Regions from separate parts of the Arthrobacter sp. NPDC058127 genome, predicted to be linked through region 2. Evidence: riboswitches for the same ligand, from Rfam matches in the RefSeq annotation. Region 2 holds a riboswitch; the other holds the start of a gene.

Region 1 (14,920 bases), on a different contig from region 2:
CTGGATCCGCGTCTCGTGAAAATTTTTTGGCAAATCGTCTGCTAGGGGCTTTGCAATCGCCCTCCTCACTAGTTGGTGGTGCCGGTTCCTTGGGTACTTGATGTGGTGGCAGTGACGATCTGGATGGACTGGGCCGTGTACTTGTCGGATTCCTTGAGCGCTGTGACCCTCACGCTGGATCCGGATTTCACATCGGCGAGGGTCAGGGTGGTGCCCGTGGTTCCACTTCCGCGTTGCCGCATGCCTTCCTCTACCACGACGTCCGTTCCCAGCGTGTAAGTGCGGGTGAACCCGTCGTCGCTCTTGACAGTCATGGAGCTCGCCGAGATGTCGGTGACCGTACCCAGCTGGCCCGCCATGGTGACGTAGCTGCCGTTCTGGAGGACCACATATTCCGAGTGGACCGCGGCGTTCAGGCCACCCATGCCGACGCCGAGCCCGCCCGGACCTGCGTTCGTGCCGCCGGGGCCACCGAATCCGCCCTGGCCGTTCTGCCCGGCACCCGGTCCCTGCGCGTTGGTGGTATCAGCCGCCGCCGTCCCGTTTCCGGCGGCATATGCACCGGCTCCTGCCGCTGCAGCGACAACCACCGCGACGCCGCCAACAATGAGCCCCTTCTTCAGGCTCCAATTCTTGAAAAACGAAGGTCGGGGCTGTCCTGCGTTGTACGGCTGCGGCGCGCCCCACCCGGCGGCAGGTTGCCCAGGCTGCTGGTTCGCCGGCGGCTGCGGCGCACCCCACCCAGCGCCAGGTTGCCCGGCACCAGGCTGCCCGGAATCATCAAGGGGCCGGATCACCGGCTGCGGGTGCCCATTCTCCGGCTCGGAACCAGGTACGGAGGGGTTGTTTTGCTGTTCCATGATGTTCTCCATCGAAGTCGGGACTGTTTGGTCGTAGATGTTCCTGTCCCAAACAGCGTCAGCCGCGTTGCTGTGCGTTGGCTGTGTCGAACTGCAGGCTTCCCTGTGACCTGCAGAACCGCTACAACCTCCGGACAGGTGGCTAGGCTGGGACTCACAGGGTGCTCACAGCATCGGCAAAGCACTGGCAAACCGGCAGATTGGAGAGTTGTCCCATGGCATCCTCGCACTCCATGACCAATAACCTTCCGCAGCTCAGCCACCCGGACGGTTCCCCCATCCGTGCCCTCGTGGTGGACGACGAACCCAGCCTCGCCGAGCTCATGAGCATGGGCCTACGCATGGCGGGCTGGTCGGTAGCTGTGGCCGGCGACGGTCCCGCCGCGGTAAAGCTCGCCAAGGACTTCCGCCCGGACGTCCTGGTACTGGATGTGATGCTTCCAGGGTTCGACGGCGTTGAGCTGCTGGGCAGGATCCGCGCCTTTGCGCCTGAGGTGCCCGCGCTCTTCCTCACCGCGAAGGATGACGTGCAGGACCGGATTGTCGGGTTGGCAGCCGGCGGCGACGATTATGTCACCAAGCCCTTCAGCATGGAGGAAGTCCTGTTGCGCCTGCACCGCCTGGTCCAGCGCTCGGGAGTGGCCGCGATGGACACGGCCGAGCTGGTGGTGGGTGACTTGACCCTGAACGTGGACACCCGCGAAGTTACCCGCGGCGGCGAGGACATCCCGCTCACGGCAACCCAGTTCGAACTCTTGCGCTACCTCATGGAAAATCCCAAGCGCGTGGTGAGCAAGGCCCAGATCCTGGACCGTGTGTGGGACTACGATTTCGGCGGCCAAGCCAACATCGTGGAGCTTTACATCTCATACCTGCGCAAGAAGATCGAGGCCAACCACCCGCCCATGATCCACACGGTGCGCGGAGCCGGCTACGTCATCAAGCCTGCCGAATAGCCGGGGCGCCGAATGTCCGCACTCTCGGGTATCCCCCGCCAGACTGACCACAGCTGGTTCAATCCTTCAACCTGGCACTTGCGCACGCGCTTGATCTTGCTCTCGATGGCACTCCTTGTGGCCATCTGCGGTGCCGTCGGGGTGGTCAGCTATGCCTCCATGGACGTGTTCCTCACGAAGCAGCTGGACCAGCAATTGATGCAGGCCTCCCATGGCCGCCCACCGCAGGGCAACCCGGGCGGCCGTCCGGACCCCTTGGATCCCCGGGGCCAGAGCATCGGCACGCTGAATGCACGCATTCTTGGCGGCCAGGTGAGCAGTGATGCCGGATTCTTGTCCTCCGATGCCACCCGTGCGCCGTTGTCCCCCAGCGACGCGCGAATCCTGTTGGCCCTCCCCTCCGACGGCCGCCCTGTTGATCGCACCCTGTCCAGTGGCGGCTACCGGCTGGTGGCTGCCGAAACACCCTACGGCGATGTGGTTATCACGGGGCTGCCGCTCGCCTCGAAAGAGGACACCGAAGCCTCGCTCGTGTGGACCATGGTGCTGGTGTCCTTGGGCGGACTGGTCCTGATCGGGCTGGCCGGAACGGTGCTGATCCGCCGCACCATGCGCCCCTTGGAGCAACTCTCCGACATTGCCACCAAGGTATCGAAACTTCCGCTCGACGCCGGCGAGGTGGCCCTCGCGGTGCGCGTTCCTGCGTCGGCGGCCCACCCGAGCACCGAAGTGGGAAGCGTCGGCCATGCATTGAACCTGATGCTGGACAACGTCTCCAGCGCCCTCGAAGCGCGCCAGCAAAGTGAGACAAAGGTGCGCCAGTTCGTGGCCGACGCGTCGCACGAACTACGCACTCCGCTGACCGCCATCCGCGGCTACACCGAACTCTTGCGCATGACCGAGACGTTCACGGAGGACGGCCGCAAGTCACTGGGCCGGGTGCAGAGCCAGTCAGAACGTATGACCACCCTCGTAGAGGACCTCCTTCTCTTGGCCCGGCTTGACGAAGGGAAGGCGCCGGAGTTCACCGATGTGGACCTTACGCAGTTGGTGATCGAAACCGTCAGCGACGAGAAAGTCATGGCCCCCGAGCACATCTGGCAGCTCAAGCTCCCGGATGAGCCCCTCACGGTCCGCGGCGACACCACCCAACTCCACCAGGTTCTGGCGAATCTGCTCTCCAATGCCCGCAAGCACACCGAGGCGGGAACCACCGTGGTCACGGGCGTCATGCGCTCCGCCGATGGCAGTGCCGTGGTGACCGTGACCGACAACGGCCCGGGCATCCCGCCTGAATTCCAGGGCAGGATCTTCTCGCGCTTTGCCCGTGCCGACGCCGCCCGCTCCGGTTCCGAGGGCACGTCCGGGCTCGGCCTTTCGATTGTGGAATCCATTGTCCAGGCGCATGGCGGCACGGTGGAAGTGGCGTCCCGCCCGGGCCGGACGGAGTTCGCGGTGCGGCTCCCGGCGCTCAGGACCGCCACCGCCTGAAGAGACCAACCAGAAAAGCGCGACGCCGGTGCGCGTCGAGCGCAAGTCGACGCACCGGCGTCGTGATCTCCGTTACCTAAATGTGACTTAAGCTGGATCCTCCTGTACCGTCGAATGGGTGCGCTGGATCATTCCGGCCACCGCCGGGTAGGCGCCGAGCTCTGCCACTCCCCGGTGCCCAACAGTCCAGGCAGAGACGGGGGACCCAGGTCTCCGGGCAAGCGCTCATGTTGAGCCAGCCCTAGGGGTGAAGCCGTACCGCCACGATTCGCTGTGGCCACGGCCGGATGACCTCATCCGAATCCGACAGCTAACTCCGCAGGCGTCGAGAGGCAATCACCATGTCTGATTCCAGGAATCAGTCGCGCCCTGTTGCGCGCCACCGCGGCGAACCTGCCCGGAGAAACAAGTCACGTTCCACCTTGAGGCGAGTCGCCTCGAACCTCGGCACCGGCCAGCGCATGGCCGTTGTTGCCGGCGTCGTCGCCGTGTTCCTCGGTGCAGGCGCCGCCACCCAAGCCGCCGGACAGGCCATCAATGCCCAGGACATGAGCCGGACCTCCGAATCGCGCACGGCGGATCACTCAGCCATGCCATCAGCCAGCGCCACGCCGTCGGCGAGCGCAAGCGCGAGCCCCAAGCCGAGCGCCACGCCGACGCCGAGCCAGGCACCCGCCCCTGCTCCGGCCGCCGTCGCGCCCCAGGCTGCCGCACCGGCCGCCCCCGCGGCACCCCCGGCGCCAGCAGCTCCGGCCGCACCCGTCGCCGTCGATGATCCGGCTGGCGCCCAGGCCTACGCCGCGAGCATCCTTCCCTCCTACGGTTGGGGCCAGGGCGAAATGTCAGCCCTGATCACCTTGTGGAACAAGGAATCGGATTGGCGCACCACTGCCACCAACGCCTCCAGTGGCGCCTACGGCATTGGGCAATCGCTGCCGGGCAACAAGATGGCATCAGAAGGCGCCGACTGGCAGACCAATTACCAGACTCAGATCCGCTGGGGCCTGAACTACATCAAGGAACGCTACGGATCGCCGTCGGCGGCGTGGTCCTTCCACTTGGCCCACAACTGGTACTAAGCCCACGAGCCACGAGCAAAAGTATGTCGAGGTCCGTCCCTTCCGGGGCGGGCCTCGACGTATTCTGGCCGGGCACATGATTCCCGCACGGCGCTCAGACATCCACAGCCACGTCACAGGTTCCGCCTAAAGCCCTCATATTAGGCAGCCGCACTCTGGATACATGACGCTCATCGAATCCACCTCCGGAACCCTGAAGGACCCCGCGGTGGTGCCGCCGGGCCTTCCCATCCAAGGCAACGCGCCTTTCCACCCCAACACCCCCGTTCAACCCAACACCCCAATTCAACCGAGCACCGTGCGTCGCGCCCCCGTGGACACCCACACCGCCATCCCTGTCCTCGACGTCACCATCCCCGTCTTCAATGAGGAACGCGACCTCGAGGAGTGCCTGCGCAGGCTTCACGGCCACTTGCGCGAATCCTTCCCGCACGGCTTCCGCATCACCGTGGCGGACAACGCGAGCACGGACGGCACCTTGAAAATCGCGGAGCGCGTGGCAAGGGAACTGCCTGAGCTCGCGGTTGTCCATCTTGAGGAGAAGGGACGCGGCAACGCCCTGCGCAAGGTGTGGCTGGCATCGCCGTCGCCGGTCCTCGCTTACATGGACGTGGATCTCTCCACCGACCTCGCCGCTCTGGCGCCCCTTTTGGCGCCACTGATCTCCGGCCATTCGGACCTCGCCATCGGCACACGGCTGACTAGAAACTCGCGGGTCGTCCGCGGCCCCAAGCGCGAGTTCATTTCGCGTAGCTACAACTTGATGCTGCACTCCTTGATGGGTGCCCGCTTCAGCGATGCCCAGTGCGGCTTCAAAGCGATCCGGGCAGACGTCGCTCAGCAGATCCTCCCGCACACCATGGACAACTCGTGGTTCTTCGACACTGAACTCCTCGTCCTCGCCGAACGCTGCGGCCTCCGGGTCCACGAAGTTCCCGTCGACTGGATCGACGATCCGAATTCGAGCGTCGACGTGGTGCGCACCGCCCTGGCCGACATCCGAGGCATGGTCCGGCTCACCCGGGATCTCGTCTCGGGCCGCATCCCCATTCCGGAACTGCGGGCAGCACTTGCACGCGGGCCGCTTCCGGCCTCGTCGCGTACTGCCGAGCAAAGCCCCCGCAGCAGCCTTTTCGGACAACTGGTCCGGTTCGCCGCGATCGGCGCTGCGTCCACCCTCGCCTATGTGCTCATCTTCCTGTTCTGCCGCGGCTTCATGGACCCGCAACTGGCCAACTTCCTGGCGCTGCTCGTCACGGCCATCGCCAACACCGGTGCCAACCGGCGCTTCACTTTCGGCATCCAGGGCGGCAATCCCGTTCGGCACCACTTCGAGGGTTTGATCGTCTTCGGGATCGGCCTCGCGCTCACCTCCGGGGCGCTCGCCTTGGTGCACAGCACGACGACGCCGGACCGCTGGGGTGAACTCCTCACCGTGGTCGCCGCTAACCTCGCCGCTACCGCAGTCCGCTTCCTCTTGTTCCGGCTTTGGGTCTTCCGGCAGCCTGCCGCCCAGGCGACTGCACCCACCAAACAAGCCAAATCGCGCACAGAAACGGCAGCATCATGACCTCCACGATTACTCCCGCAAGCACAGGACCGGCCGCCGGAAATGCTGACGCCGGATCCGGCGTCGGGATTGCCGACGCACCGCGTCACTCGGCCGGCCCGTCAGCCCCCGGTGCCGCGCCCCGCTGGACGCGATACGCCTTTGGCCGGCAGCCCCGTTGGGTACGGCCGTCCGCCGCCGGGCTCCTCGTAGCCACAGCCTTCCTGTATCTTTGGAACCTCGCGGCTACCGGCTACGGAAACTCCTTCTACGCCGCGGCCATCCAGGCCGGCACCAAGGACTGGACGGCGTTTCTGTTCGGTTCGCTCGACGCCGGCAACGCCATCACCGTGGACAAGCCCCCGGCGTCTTTGTGGATCCCCGCTTTGGTGGGCCGGATCTTCGGCTTCTCTCCCCTGAGCATGCTGGTTCCCGAGGCACTGATGGGCGTGGCCGCCGTCGGTTTCCTCTATTTGACGGTCAAGCGGGTCTCCGGACCAGGCGCCGGCTTGTTGGCCGGTGGGGCTTTGGCTCTGACGCCGGTGGCGGCGCTCATGTTCCGCTTCAACAACCCCGACGCCATGCTGACGCTGTGCCTGGTCCTGGCGGCGTACTTCACTACCCGTGCTATCGAACGCGCGGGCTGGAAATGGCTCGCCGCAGCCGGCGCCGTCGTGGGCCTCGCGTTCCTGAGCAAAATGCTGCAGGGATTCTTGATTGTTCCGGGCCTGGGACTCGCGTACCTCTGGGCCGCACCCACTCCGTTCAGGCGGAGGTTGCTGCACCTGCTCGGCGCATTGGCCGGTATCGCAGTAGTGGCGGGCAGCTATATCGTTCTCTTCCAGCTGACCCCGGCCTCGTCACGGCCTTACATGGCAGGTTCGCAAACCAACAGCTTCCTGGAGCTGACCTTTGGATATAACGGGCTGTCCCGCATCACCGGCTCGGGTGAAGGCACGCCCGGCGGAGGCGGAGCGGGCGCCCCTGCAGGAGGCAATCTCGGTGGCCTCGGCGCCTTTGGCGGCGGCGGTGGTGGCAACACTGGTTTCGGTGGAGCTGCCGGGATCACCCGCATGTTTGGCACGAGCTTCGGTGCTGAAGTCTCCTGGCTTCTCCCTGCTGCGCTGATTCTTCTGGCGGCTGGCCTGTGGTTCACCCGCCGGGAAGCGCGGGCCTCCCGTACCCGTGCCGCGCTCATCCTGTGGGGCGGTTGGCTTCTGGTCACGGCGGGCGTCTTCAGCTTCATGAGCGGCATCGTCCACCCCTACTACGCGGTAGCGCTCGCACCCGCAATCGCTGCCCTGGTGGGCATTGGCAGTGTTGAGCTGTGGCGTGGCCGCGGATATTGGCCGGCCAGGATCGTCCTGGCCGTGGTAATCCTCGGTAGTTCAGCGTGGTCCGCGGTTCTCCTGGGCCGCGATGCCTCATGGCTTCCGTGGTTGCGCATCGTGATCGTCGTCCTGGGGGTGGTGGCGGCCGCGGCAATCCTGCTTCGCTTCGACTCGTTGCGCTTTGCCGACCAAAACACGGCCGGCCGCTTCCGGAATGCAGCGGCCGCGGCCGTCGTAGTTGTCTCGCTTCTGGCCGGCGGCCTCGGAACGGCAGCATGGACGCTCGCGACGGCGGCTACCGCGCACTCCGGTTCCATCCCGACGTCGGGTCCCACCGGCTCCGCCATGGGCGGCTTCGGAAACCGCGCCGGAGGTTTCGGCGCAGCCGGCGGCGCGGGTCAGGCGGTAGGGCCCGGTTCCGAGGGAACGGCCGACGCCGGACTGACCGCGCTGCTGACGTCCACCACCACGAAGTGGTCGGCGATCGTCTCCGGGGCCACCCAAGCCGCAAGCCTTGAGCTCGCCACGAACACGAACGTGATCGCACTCGGGGGCTGGAACGGCGGCGATCCCTACCCGACGCTGGCACAGTTCCAGGACATGGTGGCCAAGGGACAGATCGGTTACTACATCGCAGGTGGAGGCATGGGTGGCGGCGGCGGGTTCGGAGGCCAAGGTAGCAATTCCGAGGTAGCCTCCTGGGTACAGGCCAACTTCCAAGCCCAGACGGTGGGCAACTCCACCGTCTACAAGCTGACAAAGTAGATCCAAATGACCACTTCCTATTCCACAGACACTGGTTCCAAAGCAGGGCAGTCGGCTCCGCCGTCGCGTTCGGTAGAGCCGCCGGAAGCGGCCGCTCCCAGGGGAGGGGGCGGCCGCGCCCGGGCCGGCGTGACCCGAAAGTCCCGCAGCAACCGTGGTCCGCAGGCCCTGCGGGATCGCGTGGAGCTCGGCATTGTGCTCCTCGCAACCGCGGTCCTGTATCTCTGGAACCTCGGCGCTTCCGGCTGGGCCAATGCGTTCTATTCCGCGGCGGCCCAGGCCGGTTCGCAGAGTTGGACCGCGTGGTTCTTCGGATCCTCCGACGCCGCCAACTCCATCACGGTGGACAAGCCGCCGGCGTCGCTCTGGATCATGGACCTCTCGGTACGGATCTTCGGGCTGAACTCCTGGAGCATCCTGGTTCCCGAGGCGCTCATGGGCGTTGCCACTGCATGGCTGCTGTATCTGGCAGTCCGGCGAGCAGCGGTCCCCGCCAGCGGCGATCCACGGCTCGCCCACCGGGCCGGGCTGTTGGCCGCCGTCGTCATGGCCATCACCCCAGTAGCCACCCTCATTTTCCGGTTCAACAACCCGGATGCCCTGCTGGTGCTGCTCATGACGGCCGCCGGTTACGCCACGCTGCGGTCCATCCAGGACAACAAACTGCGCTGGCTCCTGCTTGCCGGGGTGTTCCTGGGTTTCGGCTTCCTGACCAAGCAACTCCAGGTCCTGCTGGTGGTTCCTGGATTTATCGTGGCGTACGTGCTTGCCGCGCAAGGTGGAGTGGGGCGTCGCCTGCTTCGGCTGCTTGCGGCGGGGGCGGCCATGGTGGTCTCGGCCGGCTGGTGGCTCGCCGTCGTCGAACTCATTCCGGCCAACATGCGGCCCTACATCGGCGGCTCCCAGAACAACTCCATCCTTGAACTGACGCTCGGTTACAACGGCCTGGGCAGGCTCAGCGGCCAGGAGACCGGCAGCGTCGGGGGCGGCAACGGCTGGGGAGTTCCCGGGCTGTTCCGGATGTTCAACAGCGAGTTCGGCGGCCAGATCGCGTGGTTGCTCCCCTCGGTGCTCATCCTCGGAGCGGGACTCCTGTGGCTGGGCCGCCGCGCCCCGCGCACGGATTCCGTCCGGGCTTCCGTGATCGTGTGGGGTTCGTGGGTGCTTGTCACCGGTCTCGTGTTCAGCTTCATGGCTGGCATCATCCACCCCTACTATGCGGTGGCGCTGGCCCCGGGCATAGCCGGGCTCGCGGGTCTGGGCGGGGTGCTTTTGTGGCAGCATCGCGCACAGCTCGTCGCCGCGGTCATGCTCGCCATGGCAGTGGCCGCAGCAGGATTCACGGCCTTCGACCTCCTGCGCAGCACCACCGCCTATGGTCCGTTGCTGCGCTGGGCGGTGCTGTTGGGGGCACTGGCAGCCGCGGCCGGGGTGCTACTCTCGGGACGTTTCCCGTCCCGCATCCTTCAGCGCACGACGGCGGTGCTCGCCCTAGCGGCCTCCCTCGCCGGCCCCTTGGCGTACTCCATCTCAACCGCCTCCGTGACGCACAGCGGCGCAATCCCCAGTGCCGGTCCAACGACTACATTTGGTGGCTTCGGCGGCTTTGGAGGCCGGGGCGGCTTCGGGCAAGGGGCCCAGAACACTCCCCCGCAAGCCCTCCAACAGCCGGGCGCCCAGGGCGGCGGCTTCGGCGGGAACCGGCAAGGCGGCGGCATGGGCGGCCTGCTTGGCGCCACCACGCCGTCGTCGGAAATGGTTGCCGCGCTGAAATCCGGCGCCTCGAACTTCACGTGGGCGGCCGCCGTCGTAGGCTCCAACAACGCCGCCGGCTACCAACTGGCCACCGAACTGCCCGTGATGGCTGTGGGTGGCTTCAACGGCACGGACCCGTCCCCGACGCTCGAACAGTTCCAGCAGCTCGTGGCACAAGGCAAGATCCATTACTTCATCGCCGGGGGGACCATGCAGGCGAACAGCGGATCGGACGCTCCTGCGCAGATCGAGCAATGGGTGGCTGCGAACTTCCAGTCACAGACCATCGGCGGGACCACGGTGTACGCACTGGCCGGCTGAGTGGGCTGGCCGAAGCACCCGGACGGGCTGCGGCAATGATCGCGGAGTAATCCGCAATCTGCCACAGCCCGTCTGTTGCCGTCTCCCTGCTCGGCTTTGTTGACGTAGAAGTCCTTGGCGCGGCGGCTGAGGAGGCCCGGGGAAAAGTTTCAAAAAGACTCTTGTTTTGCAAACGTTTGCAGAGAAAAGTGGACGCCACTGCAGATCCCATTTCCAAGCTTTCGTCGCATCAAGGAGCATGTATGTATTTCGCCGACTGGCTCGTTTTAGGGGCCTACTTCGTGGTCATGATAGGGATCGGCTGGTGGGCCAAGAGCCGAGTGAAAAACGCCGCGGACTTCTTCACAGCCGGTGGGAAGATGCCGTGGTGGCTGGCGGGGATTTCCCACCACATGTCCGGCTATTCGGCTGCTGTCTTCGTGGCCTACGCCGCCATCGCCTACACCACCGGTTTCGCACTGTACGTGTGGTGGGCCCTTACGATCACCATCGCCTGCCTTGTTGGCGCTGTCTTCTTCGCCCCGCGCTGGCCGCGACTGAGGCAGCGTTTGGGAATCATCTCCCCGCTCGAATACCTGGCTACCCGTTACAACCTACCCGCGCAGCAAGTACTGGCTTGGTCCGGTGCCGCATTGAAAGTCTTCGATGTTGCGGCCAAGTGGGCGGCCAGCGCGATCCTCCTGAACGTGTTCGCCGGGGTTCCGATTGCAGTTGGCATCCTGATCGTCGGCGGGGTCACGCTCATCTATTCGACCATTGGCGGCTTGTGGGCGGATGCCTTGACGGATATGGGCCAGTTCATCATCCAGTCCGTAGCGGGCGTTGCGATGCTCATCTTCGCGGTGGCCAAGCTTGGGGGCGTTTCCTCGATCGCGGGAATCTGGTCCCGGCTGCCGGCCTCCCACTCGCAGCCATTCGCCGGGGACTACACCATCGGATTCTTCCTCGCCTATTGCCTGATCAGCACGATTTCCTACAACGGCGGAACCTGGAATCTGGCTCAACGCTTCATTGCGGCCCCATCCGGCTCAGCGGCCCGCAAATCGGTCCTGCTTTCGGGCGGACTATATCTCGTGTGGCCACTGGTGCTTTTCTTCCCCATGTGGGCCGCGCCGCTGATCCTGCCCAATCTGACGCACCCGGATCAGGCTTATGCGCTTCTGACCCAGCAGCTGCTGCCGGCCGGCCTCGTCGGCTTGGTCGTCGCCGGAATGTTCTCACACACCATGGCCATGACCTCTTCGGATGCCAACGCGATTTCCGCCGTCGTCATCCGGGACATCATCCCTGCGTTGCGCGGTTCCCGGCAGCCGCTGACTTCGCGTGCGGAACTACTGGGTGGCCGGATTTCCACGTTCCTGTTCATCGGATTGTCCATGGTCATTGCCCTGAGCGCGGATTCATTCGGCGGCGTCCTGGGCCTGATAATCCTCTGGTTCGGGGCCTTGGTAGGGCCGATCGCCGTTCCCATGCTGCTCGGGATGTTGCGACCATTCCGGCGCTGCGGGCCCTCTGCGGCATTGTTCTCCTGGGCCACCGGTTTGATCGTTTTCGCACTCGCAAAGTACGTTTTGGCCGCTCCGATCGCGAGCCTCGGCACGGCCAGTGCACAGACGATCAACGTGGCCGCCCCCGTTGTTGCCTCCGCAATCGTCTATTGCGTCTTCGGCTGGCTGCGCCCTTGGCACAACGAAGCTTCGGACGCCCTTGTCGAGTCCCTTGACCGTGACCTCGAGCCGGCTACAACGCTTCCAGTTGAAAGCACCGTGGCATGAGCGCAACCGGTTCCGAAATACGGGATCAGCTCCTCAAGGGCATCCTCCCCTGGTGGCTTGAGAACGGAGTCGACAGGAAAGACGGCGGGGTTTTCACGTGCTTTTCCAACTCGGGACGATTGCTTTCGAACGAAAAATATACGTGGTCCCAAGGCCGCTGGGCTTGGCTCTGCTCAAGGATTGCGCTGGACAGCGAGGCCGCAATCATCGGGGAAGATCCCCAGCTGTGGGCAACCCTGTCGATTGAAACCGCCAGGTTCATCCAGGCACACGCCATCCTGGACGGCAGCGTGACGGCATACCGCACATCGGCTGAGGGGCAGGCGCTGCCGTCCGGGCCGCACGGGGAGATCGCAGTCAGTGTACTGGCTGACCTCTTTGCGGCCCTGGGCCTGGCGGGTGCAGCCCGGCTTCCCCAAGCCGCACACCGGGAACGTGAAGAGTGGCTGCAATCAGCCCATGCGCTTCTGGCACATGCCGAAGAAAGGATCGAGGCCCGGAGCGCTCCGTCCGAGCCATACCCCGTCCGGGCAGGATTCAAGGATGCCGCCGGGCTGATGCTGCTGCTGAATGTGGGCGCCCAGTTGCACCTGGCCAGCGGCTCGGCCGAAAGCGCGGAAACAGCCGGCGCAGCACTTTCCCAGCTCCTCGGAGACGGAAACTCCGAAGGCATGTGGAAGGCCGACACCTGGTGGGAATACCGGCCGGACAGCAGCGGTGACCTGGACACGCTCCTGGCCCGCCACCGCACCCCCGGCCACCTGCTCGAGATGCTCTGGATGGTCATGGAGGCCGTCGACATCATGCCTGAACTTGCGCCCCGGATTCCGCACTGGCTTCCGGACCTTGCCGTCCGGGCCCTGGAAGCCGGCTGGGATGACCAGCACGGCGGCGTCTTCCGATACGTCGACAGCACTGGAGATGAACCGCGGGGCAGGCTCTTCGGCAACGACCCCTACGAAACTTTGGTGACCCAAACATGGGACACCAAACTGTGGTGGGTCCAGGTGGAGGCACTCTACGCAACCAGGCTGCTCGCCGAGCGTTTCGGGCGTCCGGACCTCCTGGACTGGCATGAGCGGATCTGGTCCTACACCCTCAATACCTTTCCGGACCCTTCCGGCCAGGAGTGGCTGCAAATACGCGACCGCGAAGGGAAGCCGCTCGACAAGGTGGTGGCGCTGCCAGTCAAAGACCCCTTCCATATAGCCCGATCTCTCCTCCTGACCACTGAACTAGAAACCCGAAGGACACACACGTGACAGCACTGACCATTTACAGCCCCGCCGTTTCCACACACCCGGACCGGGCCGCGCTGGGGAAACACGCAGGCGCGCATGCAGCGGAAACGCTGCGCAAGGCGCTCCGGAACCAGCGGGAAGTCCGGCTGATGCTCGCAGCAGCTCCCAGCCAGGAGGCAACGCTTCAGGCGCTCGTCCAGGAGCCCGGCATCGACTGGAGCCGCATAACGTGTTTCCACATGGACGACTACCTCGCGCTCGAGGCCGACGCACCCCAAGGATTCGGAAACTGGCTGCAACGCACGTTCTTCAGCCACCTTCCGCCGACCACCTTTCACCGCATCGATCCGGGGAACCCCGCCGAAGAGGAAGCGCAGCGCTATGGCACGCTGATGGGCCAAGATCCGTTTGACCTCGTCCTGCTCGGCTTGGGCGTCAACGGCCATCTTGCCTTCAACGATCCCCCGGCCGACCTCGCCGACCCGCTGCCCGCCCGCGTCATCAACCTGGACCAGGTAAGCCGCCAGCAACAGGTGGATGAAGGGCATTTCGCAAGCTTCGACGACGTTCCGCGGCGCGCCATCACCGTCTCCATCCCGCGCTTGCTGCACGCCTCCGAAATCATCGCTTCCGTTCCCGGCCATGCCAAAAGGATGGCCGTCCACAACACGCTGAACCAGCCGATCAGCGGAGACCACCCCGGTACGGCGTTGCGCACCCACCCCAACGTCACCATCTACCTCGACGCCGAATCCGATCCGCGATGAACTCAAATGAGCAGCTGTCGCAGGACTACCTCGGAAAAATCACCGAACTCCTCGGGCGGATCCGCCTGGAAGAAGCCGAAAACATCAGCGTCGCCGCGGACATTCTCGCGGCCCAGGTAGCCAAGGACGAACTGGTCCACATCTACGGCCCCGGCGGTCATTCGAACCTGGCAAGCCAGGAAGTGTTCTTCCGGGCAGGCGGGCTTATGCACGTTTCAGCCATTTTGGACGAAGGCACCCTGCTCTCCAGCGGCGCCCTCCGCTCAATGGCCATGGAGCGGACTCCGGGTTACGGCCGGATCGTCATCGAGGACGCCGGCCTCGGACCAGGGGACGTCCTCATCCTGGTCAACGCCTACGGCATCAATAGCGCGCTTATCGACGCGGCCCTGACGGCACGCGAACTGTCCGTCAAGACCATCGGCGTTTCCTCGCGGGAGCACGCAGAGGAAACAGCCGGTGACCACCCCGCACGGCATCCACAGAAGCTGAACCTGCACGACGTCGTCGACCACCACATCGACACGAAGGTTCCGGTCGGAGACGCCGTCATGGAGGTCCCCGGGGCAAAGGAAAAAACGGCCGCCGTGTCCACGTTCGCCAACGCCTTCACCCTGAACTTGCTCATGATGTCCGCCATCAGCAAGCTGAACGAAATCGGCGTTGAGCCGCCATTGTGGCGATCGGGAAATGCTCCCGGCGGGGACGAAGCCAACCAGCAATTCATTTCACGTTTCAAAGGACGGGTACACAAGCTGTGACACAGCCCAAAACGATTGTGGGCAAAGACCCCCACCGAGGGATCAATCTGGAAATCGCCTACGACACGACCATCCTGTCTGTGCGGGAGATCGACCCTGACCAAGGGCTGCCCGTCATCGCACCGGGATTTATCGATGGCCAGGTCAACGGTTACGGCGGATTCGACGTCAACGCCGCTGACGTCAGCCCGCAAACCATCATCAACATGAGCGCCGAGCTGGCGAAGCTGGGCGTCACGACGTGGGTGCCGACCATTGTGACAGCGTCG
Region 2 (14,920 bases):
CCGCAGCACGGCTTTGGCCCCCGGCGGAATCAGGCCGCCGGTGGCGATCGGGCTCGCTTGGTGCGGGGCCAGCCGATGGCCCGGCTCCGCCAGGATCCACGGGCCGCTGCCGTTGACCGCCCAGCCATCCATCGCCGACGACGCATAATGCGGCAGGTCCTGCAAGGCATGGACATCCAAGGCCAGGGTCCTGCCGATGGCGTCCTTCAGCGCAACGGGTGCGGCGGGAATGGGCGTGGCACTATCGAAGGCAAGTTGCCGCGCCTCCGCCCACAAGTGGTCGGCGTGCGGGACATGCTCGGGGGCTTCCGTCATCCGGCGTCGGTTCCGGGGTTCGTATAATCTTTCGCGAGCGTGCGTGCCAGGCCCATGGCGGCATCCATCGACGCGGATTGAGTGGCTTGTCCCGAACCCGCGGCAAGTCCGGCCGCGAAGCCGGCAATGAAGGTAGTCAAAGGAGCCGCCGGCCGAACCACTGAATGGGCTGCAACGCCTGCCAGGGACAGGACATCGTTGATGTCGATCTCGACGTCTTCCAACTCATATGCTTGCAGCAGGCTCCTGCACCATTCCTCGAGCGTTTCTTCCTGGCTCTTCACGATCCGCCTCCACAGTCCGGTACAGCTGTTGTCACGGCAGGTCGCCGTCCACTCCAAGCGCCGCGGCATCGTCCCAGGTATCCACGTCATCGGTGGATCCTGCGGGGACAGGCACGGCCAGCAGATCAAGCCTAGCAAGCAGCCGGAACACCGCGGCGTTGACCAGTCCACCTTGTTCTGCCGCAGCCTGCACTTCCCGCCGCAAAGCGGATACCTGGTAGATCCCGAGCAACGGTTGTTTCCGGCCATCTGCCGATACGGACATGGCCCCTTCCGCTTCCGGGTGGGCGGCAAGTTCCTGGAGCAGGACCGGAACCGCGGCCGCGGCCAGGGGCATGTCGCAGGCCAGGACGAGTACCCAGGGCGCGCACTTCGGGGACGGACTGTCGCCGTCTTGTCCCTCTAGCACGGCGAGTCCGGCGGCGATCGCGGCTGCCGGTCCGGCGAAGGGCGGGTCCTCCCGCGCTGTCAATGTGCCGTGCGGCAAAGTCCCGGGATCAGGCCCGACGACGACGACAGTCCCGGCGCCGCGCGCTGCCGCCACGGCGCGGTGAAGGAGCGTGGCGCCGTCGTACCTCAGCTGGGCTTTGGGCACGCCGCCGAGACGGGAGGACTTGCCACCCGCCAATATCACCGCATCAAAGTCCACCCGCCCAGATTACCCGGGGAGCAGGCTCAATTCCGGTTCAGGCCGCCGATTCAGGCAGGAGGAAGGGATCCCATGCGGGCGCAGGTTTCTCAAGCTCCTTGATCTGCCAGATAGTCCCGGTGGGCGCCGCGGGAGTGAACCTCAGTTTCCAGCCCATCTCCGCCGGCGTGTGGTCACTCTTGGCGTTGTTGCAGCGCAAGCACGCTGCCACCAGGTTTTCCCAGGAATCCGCGCCGCCCCTGGATTTGGGGTGGACGTGGTCAATGGTGTGGGCTGCTTTCCCGCAATAGGCGCAACGGTGGCCGTCGCGGCGCAAAACGCCGCGGCGTGTAACCGCTGTGATGGTGTTGTATCTCGGCCGGATGTAGCGATTGAGTAGAATCACGGACGGACGTCCGAGAATCTCCTGTGGCCCGACGACAGGCTCGTCGCCTTCGGCCACTACGCTCGCTTTTCCGGTGAGCACAAGGACCAGCGCCCGGCGGAAGGTTACTACCGCCAGCGGTTCATATCCAGCATTCAGAACGAGTGTGCGCATGCACGTACCTCTTCACGGCCGCACCCGTCAGGGGCGCGAGGGCCGGCTGCCCTCTGCATGTACGGGCTGTGGATCGACAACCTAAGAGTAAACACCCGGAGGCCAGATCAACGAATCCTTGCGGGGGTTCCGGCGCAGTGTCGGTCAAAGTTCATGTGCCGGACACGTAGCCGGAACCTTCCAAACCGCCCGAGGTCCATGACCAGATCCAGATCGACGGGATCTAATGGACGCTGTCGGATTCTGCTGGATCCACGGATGCCGTCGGATTCTGCTGGATCCACGGATGCCGTCGGATTCTGCTGGATCACTCTCTTCGCCGAAGTTGCCGGTCCCGTGATTCCGTGGGCCCGGCAATGGTCCATTCGAATGATTGAGCAGAATCCGACATCCGAGCGAAAACAATCCCGGGACGGACATGACCCGCCCGGGGCCGAGCGAGCGCTACAGCAAAAGCCGGGCGACACGCCAAATCCCTGTCGACACATGTATTCAGGTGTCGACAGGGATCTAGCGCATCCCCAGGTAATTTGCGCGTCGCGAAGTAGTCGGGTTATAGGACAAAACGTGTGTATGGGAGGGGCTTGCTTCCCACCAGAGCTCTACAGCACCGGGCTCCGCCGAGGAGGGCCTATGGCACCGCCTAGGCTGGGCGGGACGGACATAGCGCGCCCGGGATTTACACACGTTTTGCCCTGTAACCCGTTAAAACAGAACATCCCCGCGGGCGGACCAGCGGGGATGTTCCAGTGAAGCTCTGTAGCCGGAGCTATTTAGCCACCAACGCGGATGAAGACCGGGCCGGAGCCGACGTTGACGCTGTACAGGGCGGTGGTGCCGCCGTTCCAGCCACCGTGGACTGCCATGCCGTTGCCGACGTAAACGGCGATGTGGGCCATGCCCATGCCACCGTTCTGGTAGTAGACCAGGTCTCCCGGCTGCGCTTCAGCAGCGCTGACCGTGCGGCCAAGGGAGAGGTAGTCTGCCGGCCAGCCGTGGAAGTTGATGCCAACAGCGGCCAGGGAGTTCGAAGCCAGGGCGGTGCAGTCCTGGGCAACGCCAAGCTGTGCGTAAGCTGCGGCAGCAATTGCTGCTCCCTTGCCACTGGCAACCTTGGTGGCGGGTGAAACAGCAGCCGTGACAGAAAGCGTTGAGACGCCGGTAGCGGCACCCGCAGCCTGCGAAGCCGGAGCGGCTTCCTGGGTGGCAACCGGAGCTGCGACAACCGGAGCAGCTTCGGTGGAAACCACCGGGCGCTCGTACTTGATGGCGACGGAGGAGTCGGCCGAAATGCTGGCTTGGGCGATGGACTGGACTTCCAGGGCGGAGGTCGAAGTGGACTCGCGGGGGACGTTGGTTTCTGCAGCGTTGGCTGCGATACCGCTAGTAAGCACCAGGCCGGAAGCAGCAGCGATAACTGCCGCCTGGCGGCCTACGCCACCGGCGTTGCTGCCGACAGTCTTAGCGATAACGGCAAGCGAGTTGGTCTTGGTGACCGCGGCACGGTGGCGCGCAACAGTAGAGCGTGAAGACACGTTAAGAGGCCTCTCCCTATGCCCGCGAGGTAAGCTGTCGGATTCGGATGGGAGTCATCCGGCCACACTTCTCCCTCTCGGAAGTCATGCGACTTAACCCCAAGGCCATCGGTGAAGATGACCAAAAGTGGGTCCCCCGCCTCTGCCAGACGATGTTTTGCGAACGGAACCTCGGGCAGTGGCAGAGCTAGGCAATCCACCCGAGTGCATCAACTCTCTAAAAGTTGATGCGAGTTAGACGGTACATGAGTTTTGGCTGAATGTCACATTCAGGTCACGGAGCGTGACAAGCATGCGAGAGACGTCCATCGGATTGGCTACAGCCAGCCCAGGGGGTCAACGACGTCGCCGTTGACCATGACTTCAAAATGGAGGTGGCAGCCCGTAGAGGCGCCAGTGGTGCCGCTCAAAGCGATCACATCGCCGCGGCTGACCGTTTGGCCCACTTGGACGCTGAACGAAGACAAATGGTTGTACGTGGTTTCCAGGCCGTTGCCGTGGTCCACCACGATGCGGTTTCCGCCGCCATACGGATGCCATCCAGCGAATGTGACCTTGCCGGCCGCGGCCGCGTGGACCTGGGTGCCGCACTGGGCCACGAAGTCCTGGCCCCGGTGGAACTCCCCCAAACCGCCCGTGATGGGATTCACGCGGTAGCCGAACGGCGAGGCGGTGACCAGCGTGTCCAGCGGCGCCCCCAGGGTGCCCTTGGAGGACGACTCCTTGATGGTGCCGACGGACTGCGCACTCAAGAGCTGCTTGAGCTTGCTGTCCGGATCCGCCGTGGTGGAAACCGCAGCGCGGCTGAAGTCGATCGTGGCGCTTGCCGCGGCCGGAATCTCGGGCTGGGTGCCCACGGCCGACGCGACTTGGTTTGAGTTGGCAGTGGCCGTCAGGGCGCCGGTGCCCGGCATGGCGACCGTCAGAATGAGGCCTGTGGCGGCAAGGGCCACTCCGGCCTTCTGTCCTGCTCCGCTCGCGGCGGCGAACTCGGCCATTTGCCGCAAGGGACCCTTGCGGCGGCGGACTTCGCGATGGGGATCGCGGGGCCGCTCGTGCACGACGGCGCTTGTGCTCCGCAGCTCAGCAGTAGGACCGGACGCGCGTCTGCGGCCCCTGGTGTTCTGCGTAGTCAAGGTTTTCCTCTCTGGCAAGCCTGCGAAGTTAGCTGTCGGATTCGGGCCAGAGAGATCGTGGACCCGGTCCGCGCGAAGGGCGCGAAGCGCAGGTATGTCCCGGAGGAACCCTGCGCTGCTTGCACTTCCGCTGCGGACTTCACCCCAAGGCCGCCTTTCGACAGCCGATGGTGGTTCCCCCGCTTCTGCCAGTGAATGGACTAATCCACCTGATCCGCTGGCAGAACTCGGCTTCGGATCAGGTAACGCTTTGGTATCGGCGCCAGTAGTCAACTATAGGGGATTAACCCCCGCAGTAATAATTTCGTTATCTTTGCCGACGGCCCTTACCGGGCAGCTTAGGCGACCGTGACAAACACGTGCGAGGCAACCTCGGGCGGCAGCTCCAGCGCGCCGTCGATATTGGGTACGCGAACGGAGATGTACTCCCCCACACGTTCCAGGGAAACCCTCGCGCCGGGCCGGATTCCGCCCTCGTCCAGCTGCACGAGCAGTTCCGGTTCCACCTGGATCGGTTCGGCCAGCCGACTGACGGTGACCCTGTTTTCCGGTGAGTATTCGTTCATTGCTTCAAGAAGGTTGACCACGCCATCCGTGAAGGCATGCGATGCGGCTCCACCCAGTGCTTCGAGTCCGGGAATGGGGTTGCCGTACGGCGATTCCGTGGGGTGGTCCAGGAGCTCGTAGAGCCGCCGTTCCACGCGCTCACTCATAACGTGCTCCCAGCGGCATGCCTCATCGTGGACGTAGGCCCAGTCCAGTCCGATGACATCGGCCAGGAGCCGCTCGGCGAGCCGGTGCTTTCGCATGACCTCGGTGGCGCGTTTCCGGCCGGTTTCGGTCAGCTCAAGGTGCCGGTCATTTGAAACAATAACCAGGCCGTCGCGTTCCATGCGTCCGATGGTCTGGGAAACGGTTGGGCCGGAGTGCCGCAAGCGCTCGGCGATGCGTGCGCGAAGAGCCACGATGTTCTCTTCTTCAAGCTCCAAAATGGTCCGAAGATACATCTCAGTGGTATCGATCAGATCCGTCATCCAGCTCAGCTCCTCGAGCGCAGTATCTTGCGTATTTTCCACCGTACCGCAGCCGACTCAGTGGTCGAACAATGGCCGAACCGGCCGGCCGTCCCGGTCCGGGCGCCAGCTCCAAGCTTAGCCTATTTTGAATTACTCCGGATAATTCCGGCACCCGCTCAGCGTCCCGCTCCAGCGCCCCTCCGTCGCCCGGTCAGGCACGGGCCCCACGCCCGGTGGAACAAATGCTTTCCACGTGGCGGACTATGACACCTTCGGTTCTGTCCCCGCCCGCGGAGTCAGGCAGAATTGGGGAGTCGAAGGGGGCAGCTTGCCGCCTGCCACGACCCATCTAGGCCGCTACTTCACCATTGGAGCATCCCGTGAGCGACAACAGCATCACCATCCCTGCCGATTTGCTGCCCAAGGACGGCCGCTTCGGCGCCGGGCCCTCCAAGGTCCGCCCCGAGCAGATCGAGGCACTGTCCGCCGCCTCGACAACGATCCTCGGCACCTCCCACCGTCAGGCGCCGGTCAAGAACCTGGTGGGCTCGGTCCGCGAGGGGCTTAGCCAGTTCTTCCGTGCACCCGAGGGCTACGAGGTGATTCTCGGCGTCGGAGGCTCCACCGCGTTCTGGGATGTCGCCAGCTTCGGCCTGGTCGAGAAGAAGGCCCAGCACCTCTCCTTCGGTGAGTTCGGCTCCAAGTTCGCTTCGGCCACCAACAAGGCACCGTTCCTGGAAGCTTCGTCCATTATCAAGTCCGAGCCTGGCACCCGGCCCGTTTCCCAGGCTGAAGCAGGCGTGGACGTATACGCCTGGCCGCAGAACGAAACCTCGACCGGTGTGGCCGCTCCGGTCAAGCGCGTTCACGGTAGCGACGAGGGTTCACTTGTCTTGGTCGACGCGACGTCCGCAGCCGGCGGCCTGGATGTCGATGTTGCCGAGGCCGACGTTTACTACTTCGCCCCGCAGAAGAACTTTGCCTCCGACGGCGGCCTGTGGCTTGGCCTCTTCTCCCCCGCCGCCCTGGAGCGCGCCGCCCGCATCAAGGCAAGCGGCCGCTGGATCCCCGATTTCCTGGACCTGCAGACGGCCATCGAAAACTCGAAGCTCAACCAGACCTACAACACGCCGTCCCTGTCCACCTTGGTGACCTTGGATGCCCAGGTCCAGTGGCTCAACAGCAACGGTGGCCTCGACTTCGCCAGCAAGCGCACCGCGGACTCCGCAAGCCGCATCTACAATTGGGCGGAGGCTTCCGAGTACGCCACCCCGTTCGTGGCGAAGGCAGAGGACCGCTCCAATGTCATCGCCACGATCGACTTCGATGACTCGATCGACGCCGCTGCCATCGCCAAGGTGCTCCGCGCCAACGGGATCGTGGACACGGAGCCGTACCGCAAGCTGGGCCGCAACCAGCTGCGCATCGCAACCTTCGTCGCCATCGAACCGGACGACGTCTCGGCACTGCTCGCCAGCATCGACTTCGTGGTGGGCGAACTGAAGAAGTAAGGGCCTGCCGCGTTCCCGCGGTCAGGACTGGTCGGCGTCGTCCGGGTGAGGATCCCGGGCGGCGCTAGCTTCCTTAACGGCGCTGTCCCTTTTAACAGCGCTGTCCCCTTTAAGAGCATCCCCCGCGCCTTGGGACTCAATGCGGAAGAACTGCAGTCCCCGGGCGCTGCGATCGAAACGGAGCCGCAACTGGCGGGCGCGGATGATCCACACGATCCCGACGACGGCGGTGCTGGCGCCCGCGGCCGCGGCCACGCCCACAGCCCATCGGGGTCCGGCCACGTTGGACACCCAGCCGACGAACGGTGCACCGATGGGCGTTCCACCCATGAAAATGGCCATGTAGAGCGCCATGACCCTGCCGCGCATGACGGGTTCGGTGGTGGACTGCACATAGCCGTTGGCGCTCGTGATCATGGTCAGGGCAAACAGGCCGCAGGGAATCAGGGCCAAGGCAAACATGGTGTAATTCGGTGCCAAGGCGGCCAGTCCGCTCGCGAGGCCGAACCCGCCCGCCGCCGCGAAGATGAGCCGCATCCGTGGCCGTCCGCGCCGGGCGGCCAACAATGCTCCTGCGACGGAGCCGATCGCCATGACTGAGTTGAGCAGCCCGAATGCTCCCGCATCCATGCCGAACTCCGTGCCGACCATGGCAGCGATGAACAGGACGAAGTTCAGGCCGAACGTGCCCATGATGAAAATCGCGACGAGCACAACCACGATGTCCGGGCGATTGCGGACATAGCGGAGCCCTTCGCGGATGCGGCCCTTGCCCGCGGCCGCCCGGGGTTGGACGCGCAAGGAAGAAAGGGGAATGGCCCGGATCGCGCCAAGCATTGCGAGGAAGGTCAGGGTATTGATCATGAATACCCAGCCCGGCCCCACCGCAACCGTCAACACGCCGGCCACGGCGGGACCGATCATGCGGGCGACGTTGAAGGATGCGCTGTTCAACGCAACGGCGTTGGAAAGATAGTCGTCCTTGACCAGCTCCGAGACGAACGTCTGGCGAACCGGGGCGTCAAGTGCCGAGACGACGCCAAGCAACAGCGCGAACACATAGACATGCCATAACTGCGCTGCACCGCTTAGGACCAGGAGTCCCAAGCCAGTGCTCAGGACCGCCATGGCCGATTGAGTCACGACCAGGAGCCTGCGCCGGCTGTAGCGGTCGGCAAGCAGTCCGGCCCACGGGGCCAGGAAAAGCTGCGGCCCCAGTTGGAGCGCCAAGGTCACGCCCATGGCGCCGGCATCGTGGTTGCTCAGATGGGCGAAGACCAGCCAGTCCTGGGCGGTGCGTTGCATCCACGTGCCGATGTTGGAAACGAGCGCACCGATGAACCAAATGCGGTAGTTAAGGACACCGAGCGACTTGAAGGTGGACATCAATTTCGACCTTCACGGAATTCACTCGCCGGGTCCGCCAAGGGCTAGTCAGCCTCGATGTCGTCGGCGTCGTCGTTCTCTTTACCGTCACCGGAGGCGGCGAGGTCCTCAGCGGAGAGGTCGCCGTCGTCGTCCGCGTCAACGGGGGCGCCAGCCTCCTCCGCCAACTCTTCGGCGGCGGCCGCCTCGTCCTCCGGACGGACGCGCTTTGCCCAAGGCACCCATTCAGGAGCGAGGATGGAGTCCTCCGACGGCAGCAGGCCAAGCTCGCTGACGGTGACCACTTTGGAGCGCGAGTTGCGGGTCACCACCGCGTACCACTGCCAACCGCCGTATCCGGCCAGCCGCGATTCGAAAAGGTGCGTGACCACGCGTTCGCCTTCGGAGCGCGCGGCAATATGCGGTCCGATTTCACTCGGTTTGGCAATGGTCTCCACCGCGTTGCGGGCGACGTCGACTGCGGCCGCCAGGAAGGCGTCCGGCTTGCCGACCCGCCACACAGGAATGCCGGTGCGGGGTTTCGCCGTTGCCGGCTTCCGCTCAGCACCGGGTCCAGCCGTGGCTGGAACGGCACCAGTGCCGTTTTCTTCAGGACTGGCTTCAGCGGATTCCGATGTCATGGCAGCTTTAGGCTTCCAGCTCGTCGGCAACCTTGCGCAGGGCTGCGGCGATGGCTTTGCCCTTGGCGCCTTCAGGGTACTTGCCGGCGGACAAGGTTCCGGAGAGGTTGTCCAGGACAGATACGAGATCCTGGACTACCGGGGCGAGCTCGCGGGCGTTCATGCGCTTGGCTTTGGCGATGGATGGCAACTTGTCCAGCACACGCAGGCCCAGCGCCTGGGCGCCCCGGCGACCGTCGGCGACGCCGAACTCAACCCGGGTGCCTGCCTTGAGATCCGCTACGCCTTCGGGCAGTGCGGATTTGGGCAGAAACACTTCCTGGCCGTCCTCTGCTGCGAGGAATCCGAAGCCTTTGTCCTTGTCATACCACTTGACCTTGCCGGTGGGCACGTAATCAACCTTCTTCGTTCTTACTTGCGAGACACAGCAGGCGCGCCACCGCATCCGCAGGAAACTGCGGGAATAGGGGTGACTGCCTGGACCGTGTTGGTCTATTGCTTCAAGGTTATCCTGCCCGGCCACGGATTCGCGCTTTGAGACCCCCGCAGGCAGGTCTCGCCGCCTTTTGCCCGCAACCAGGCTGCACCCTGGCCTGGAACAGGGGATGCGGCCCGGGACTGTTAGCGTTGCTTGCATGATTCCCCACGGCTTCCGCCGCCCGCTCACGATCGTTGCCGCCGTCGTCGCAATCCTGTCCCTGGCGGCCGTAGCCGCCGTCATGGCCGTCGCTTTTGCCAACGGCGTGGCTCCGGTCTGGGTCACGTCAACTGCTCTCTACGGGCTGCCGCTCGCCTTCATTCTGATGGCCGCATTGGTGGTTGACTCGGTGTGGGCACGGCGTCGCCAATGAGCAGCCGGAAAGCCCGACGGCGGGCCCGGCTGGCGGTAACGTTGAACTGATGTCCCTTATTCGCGCGCTCAGCAAGGAACTGGAAGCGCGCAGCGACGATTCGCTGCGGGCCTTGTTTGCCGCGCGGCCGGACCTCATCTCCCCGATAGCCCCGGACTTCGCTGCCCTCGCGGCGCGGGCAAGCGCACGGGTGAGCGTGCAGCGTGCCCTGGAGCGGCTCAACAAACCGGAGATGCAGGTACTGGAGACACTCCACCTATGCACCAACACGGACACCGGCCACAGCGTCTCCGCCGCGGGATTGAAGAAATGCATCAACGGCGCCACCCTTGCCGCGCTCGAACCGATCCTGAACAAGCTCCAGGAGCTGGCCCTCATCCACCGGGCTGATCCGCCGGCCACGGTGCACAATCCAGGCAGGCAGCGTTTCTACTTGCCGGTGGGCAGCCTCAAGGACGTCATCGGCATCTACCCGGCCGGTTTGGGCCGCAGCTACACCGAGTTGGTACGGCTTCAACCGGCCTTCGCCCAGCGCGTGGTGCATCTCGTCGCCGAACTCCACCAGAGCGGCGCCAAGGTCCTGGCCGCCACGACGCCCATGGACGCGGCGCTGGCTCTGCAGCGATGGACGTCGACGCCGGAGAACCTTCAGCACATCCTGTCCGAGGCACCTGTACGGACGCGTCCCCTTTTGAACAAGTTCGGCAGCTGGGCCATGGGTGCCGTTCCCCAGGCACAGCGCAAGGCCTCCGTCCTCCACGAAGGTCGCGACGTCGGTCCCGTGGACTGGCTCTTGGCCCGCGGCTTGCTTGTCCCCCTGGACGCCGGCCACGTTGAGCTCCCGCACAGCGTCGGCCTGTCGCTGCGCGGCGGCGCGATCGTGGACCACTTCACGTTGAAGCCTCCCGTGCCGGAGCTGGGCCAGACGAGTGCGGCCTTGCGCCGGAATGCCGCCATGGGTGCCATAGCCGAAGCGCTCCGACTGGTGGGCGAACTCCTGTACGCGGTCCGCGAGCAGCCGGTGGTCACCTTGCGCAGCGGAGGGGTGGGCGTTCGTGAGCTCAAACGCCTGGCCGACAGCCTCCGCTTGGGGTTGTCCGAGACGGCGTTGATCCTTGAGCTCAGTGCCTTGTCCGGATTGCTGCGCCTCGATGTGGACAGTTCCACCTGGGTACAACCGCCATCGCTGGAATGGCTCACGCTCCCCCGCCAGGAACAATGGCTCTGGCTGGTCAACGCCTGGCTCGCGAGCGAGCGCGCCCCCTCCCTCGTGGGCCAGACCCTCCCCGGGCCTGCCACCACGGCACCGCGATCCGGCTCTCCGGCAAGTTCCATCAATGCCCTGTCCGCCGAGGCCCAACGCCCTGACGCCCCGCTGGTCCGAAAACGGATCCTGGAGATCCTCGAAGAGCTGACCCTCGAGGTGGAAGCACCGGACGGAAAGGCTCCGGTGCTCAACGCCGAAGCCGTCATGGAACGCGCTGAATGGGCCCAGCCCCGGATGTCGCGGCGGTTTAGCTCCCTCGTCCGTGGCATCCTGCACGAAGCGGAACTCCTGGGGCTCATGGGTTCCGGCGCCCTGACCCAGCTTGGTTCGGCGATTGCCACTGAACAGCCCGAGCTGGCCCTGAGGATCCTCGGCGAACACCTGCCTGCCGCGGTCAACCATGTCCTGCTCCAAGCAGACCTGACCGCCGTCGCGCCTGGGTACCTGGCACCTGAGCTGAGCGAAAAACTGCTCTTGATCGCCGACGCCGAAGGCCAGGGCCCAGCCACGATCTTCCGCTTCTCCGGAGATTCGATCCGGCGCGGTTTGGACGCAGGGCAGGACGCGGAAGCCATCCTCGCGTTCCTGCATACCCACTCGGCCACCGATGTTCCCCAGCCGCTCCGGTACTTGATCAAGGACATCGCATCGCGGCATGGCCGGATGCGCGTCGCCAGCAGCCCCAGTTTCATCCAGAGCGACGACGAAGCCGCCATCGCCGAGCTCGTTCAGGAGCCGGGGGCCGCAAGCCTCGGGCTTGTCCGGATCGCCCCCACGGTACTGACCTCCACAGCGAGCCCCCGGGAGACCGCCAGGGTGCTGCGCGAGCTGGGACTTTCGCCCGCCGTGCAGGAGGCGGAGACCGCCGTCGTGCGCTATAAGAGGACGGCATCGGTGGCCGCTGGCGTCCGCCCCGTGTACACGGCGCCCCGCACCGCGCCGCCGGACGACGACGTCGACGCCCAGCTCGCGGTCTTGAGGCACCATCGCGCGGTCCACGGCGACGTGACCGGCGAGGCGGCAACGCAACTGGGACTCGAAACCCTGCAGAGGGCCATCCGGCTGAAGCAAGCGGTCACCATGAACGTGGTTGACGGCTTGGGGAATTCCAACACCGAGACCGTTGTTCCGGTATCGGTGTCCGGAGGGCGCGTCCGGGTGTTCGACGCCGCCAGGGACACCGAGAGAGTCTTGTCCATCCACCGCATCATCGATGTGGAACCTGCGGGCGAGCCGCACAAGTGAGGAAGCAATAGTGAGCGACGGTCCGCTGATCGTACAGAGCGACAAAACCATCCTGCTGGAAGTCGACCACGAGCTCGCCACCGAGGCTCGGCATGCTATTGCGGCGTTCGCCGAGCTCGAGCGTGCCCCCGAACACGTCCACAGCTACCGGCTCACCCCTCTGGGCCTATGGAATGCGCGCGCCGCGGGACTGGACGCCGAAAAAGTCCTCGACACGCTCCTGCGCTACTCCCGTTTCCCGGTGCCGCACTCATTGCTGATCGACATCGAAGAGACGATGTCCCGCTACGGCCGCTTGCGTCTGGAAAAGGACCCGCAGCACGGATTGGTCATGCGGACCACCGACTACCCCGTGCTCGAGGAAGTCAGCCGGGCCAAGAAAATCGCGCCGTTGCTGGGGCCCAGGATCGATGGCGAAACCGTGGTGGTGCATTCCTCCCAGCGGGGTCAGCTCAAGCAATTGTTGCTCAAGCTCGGATGGCCGGCCGAGGACCTCGCGGGCTACGTGGACGGTACTCCGCACCTGATCGCCTTGAACGAGGACGGCTGGCACCTGCGGCCATACCAGAAGCTCGCCACGGAGAACTTCTGGGCGGGCGGCAGCGGCGTCGTCGTGCTGCCCTGCGGTGCGGGCAAGACCCTGGTGGGGGCTGCAGCCATGGCCACCAGCTCGACAACCACGCTGATCCTGGTGACCAACACGGTCGCGGCCCGGCAATGGAAGGACGAACTCCTCAAGCGGACGTCGCTGACGGAGCAGGAGATCGGTGAGTATTCGGGCGCGGTCAAGGAAGTCCGGCCTGTCACGATCGCCACCTACCAGGTCCTGACCACCAAGCGCGGCGGCCTGTACCCGCACCTGGAGCTCGTGGACGGGCACGACTGGGGACTCATCATTTACGACGAGGTCCACCTCTTGCCTGCACCGATTTTCCGGATGACGGCGGACTTGCAGGCCCGGCGGCGTCTTGGACTCACGGCAACGCTTGTGCGTGAGGATGGTCGCGAAGGTGAGGTCTTCAGCCTGATCGGTCCCAAACGCTACGACGCACCGTGGAAGGACATCGAAGCCCAAGGCTACATTGCGCCGGCGGACTGCGTGGAGGTCCGCGTGGACCTGCCCCGGGACGAGCGCGTGGCCTACGCGATGGCCGAAGATGCGGACAAGTACCGGCTCTGCGCGACGTCGGAGACCAAGACCCACTTGGTGGAGCAGCTCGTGGCCCTGCACCAAGGCGAGCAGTTGCTGGTGATAGGCCAGTACATCGACCAGTTGGATGAGATCGGCGAGCGCTTGGACGCACCCGTGATCAAGGGCGATACAACAGTCAAGGTGCGGCAGAAGCTGTTCGACGCCTTCCGCGCCGGCGACATCAAGACCCTCGTGGTGTCCAAAGTGGCCAACTTCTCGATCGACCTGCCCGAGGCATCCGTGGCGATCCAGGTATCGGGATCTTTCGGTTCCCGCCAGGAAGAAGCTCAACGCTTGGGGCGCCTGCTTCGTCCCAAGCAGGACGGCCGCGCGGCACGCTTCTACTCCTTGGTGGCCAGGGACACCCTCGACCAGGACTTCGCCGCCAAACGGCAACGCTTCCTCGCCGAACAGGGCTACGCCTACCGGATCATGGACGCCAAGGACGTCCCCACCGGGTAGGGCTGGGTTAACTCAAGTTAGGCAACCAGCTGTTGTGCGCGCTCCTGTTGCTGCGCTGCTTGCAGCACGACGACGTCGACGACAGCCCAAGAGTCCTCGTCCTTGAGCTGCGCGTCGGCGAAGCGTTCAGCGGCGGGGCGGTCGCTGAACTCCTCGTGCTCGATGCGTCCGGAGAGCGTGTCAAGGTAGCTGACATGGAATTCGACATGCTGAGTTTCAACGCGTGATTCTTGTTTGTTTTCCATGGCTCAAGTGTGAATCGGGGGTCCGACAATTTAGGACTGTGTCCGCGGCGTGTTGGCTTTTGGCCGGTTTGTCAGGCCCTGCGCAGCTTTGTCAGGCCTGGCGCAGCACTGTTCGGCCGCTTGTTTAGGCCCTGCGCAGCACCTCCTCGGCGGTGCTGCGGACCGCCTCGGTCACGGCGTCCAATATCCGCGACGGTGTCCGCCACCGCTGCCAGTACAAGGGAACGTCCAACGGCCGCTCGGGCGCGAGTTCCACCAGGGACCCATCGGCTACCTCCTGGCCGCATTGCGATTCAGGCAGCAGTCCCCACCCAAGCCCCAAGCGAATGGCCTCGGCAAACTCCTGGCTGGACGGAACATAGTGGCGCGGCCCTGCCGGCTCCGTCCCACGCGCCGCGCCGCCCAGCAGTTCCAGGAAACGGTGCTGGTACTCATCCTTGCGGTCGAAGTCCACGGCCGGAGCGGCGCGCAGCGAGGCGACATCGACGCCGTCGGGAAGCCACCGTGCCCTGAATTCCGGGGTGGTGACGGCGCGGTATCGCATGCTCCCCAGCGGCTCCACGCGGCAGCCCTGTACCGGCTCGGGTGTCGCGGTCACGGCGGCCATGACCGTTCCGGCGCGCAGCATGGACGTGGAATGCTGTTCGTCGTCCCGGTGAAGATCAAAA

Evidence for each region. Region 2 has a riboswitch for cyclic di-AMP ahead of ACFVTG_RS17955 (NlpC/P60 family protein). Riboswitches for the same ligand answer to the same signal wherever they lie in the genome.
Region 1: another riboswitch for cyclic di-AMP. It lies ahead of ACFVTG_RS13670 (hypothetical protein); the one in region 2 lies ahead of ACFVTG_RS17955 (NlpC/P60 family protein).

What each region holds. Positions count from the first base shown of each region.
Region 1 covers NZ_JBHVTT010000009.1:86,238-101,157, forward strand. The annotation lists gene ACFVTG_RS13655 (hypothetical protein) at 69-860, opposite strand; gene ACFVTG_RS13660 (response regulator transcription factor) at 1,076-1,816, shown strand; gene ACFVTG_RS13665 (sensor histidine kinase) at 1,829-3,307, shown strand; cyclic di-AMP (ydaO/yuaA leader) riboswitch at 3,450-3,646, shown strand; gene ACFVTG_RS13670 (hypothetical protein) at 3,649-4,386, shown strand; gene ACFVTG_RS13675 (glycosyltransferase) at 4,550-5,956, shown strand; gene ACFVTG_RS13680 (glycosyltransferase family 39 protein) at 5,953-8,031, shown strand; gene ACFVTG_RS13685 (ArnT family glycosyltransferase) at 8,038-10,107, shown strand; gene ACFVTG_RS13690 (sodium:solute symporter family protein) at 10,350-11,882, shown strand; gene ACFVTG_RS13695 (AGE family epimerase/isomerase) at 11,879-13,144, shown strand; gene ACFVTG_RS13700 (6-phosphogluconolactonase) at 13,141-13,890, shown strand; gene ACFVTG_RS13705 (sugar isomerase domain-containing protein) at 13,887-14,651, shown strand; gene ACFVTG_RS13710 (N-acetylglucosamine-6-phosphate deacetylase) at 14,648-14,920, shown strand, end outside.
Region 2 covers NZ_JBHVTT010000015.1:57,560-72,479, reverse strand. The annotation lists gene ACFVTG_RS17975 (molybdopterin molybdotransferase MoeA) at 1-315, opposite strand, end outside; gene ACFVTG_RS17970 (DUF6457 domain-containing protein) at 312-599, opposite strand; gene ACFVTG_RS17965 (molybdenum cofactor guanylyltransferase) at 631-1,248, opposite strand; gene ACFVTG_RS17960 (HNH endonuclease) at 1,286-1,786, opposite strand; gene ACFVTG_RS17955 (NlpC/P60 family protein) at 2,560-3,321, opposite strand; cyclic di-AMP (ydaO/yuaA leader) riboswitch at 3,327-3,508, opposite strand; gene ACFVTG_RS17950 (M23 family metallopeptidase) at 3,639-4,457, opposite strand; cyclic di-AMP (ydaO/yuaA leader) riboswitch at 4,460-4,669, opposite strand; gene ACFVTG_RS17945 (metal-dependent transcriptional regulator) at 4,796-5,491, opposite strand; gene serC (phosphoserine transaminase) at 5,854-6,984, shown strand; gene ACFVTG_RS17935 (MFS transporter) at 7,006-8,370, opposite strand; gene ACFVTG_RS17930 (DUF3027 domain-containing protein) at 8,415-8,990, opposite strand; gene ACFVTG_RS17925 (cold-shock protein) at 8,998-9,381, opposite strand; gene ACFVTG_RS17920 (hypothetical protein) at 9,626-9,841, shown strand; gene ACFVTG_RS17915 (helicase-associated domain-containing protein) at 9,891-12,353, shown strand; gene ACFVTG_RS17910 (DNA repair helicase XPB) at 12,364-14,007, shown strand; gene ACFVTG_RS17905 (hypothetical protein) at 14,025-14,252, opposite strand; gene ACFVTG_RS17900 (LysR family transcriptional regulator ArgP) at 14,377-14,920, opposite strand, start outside.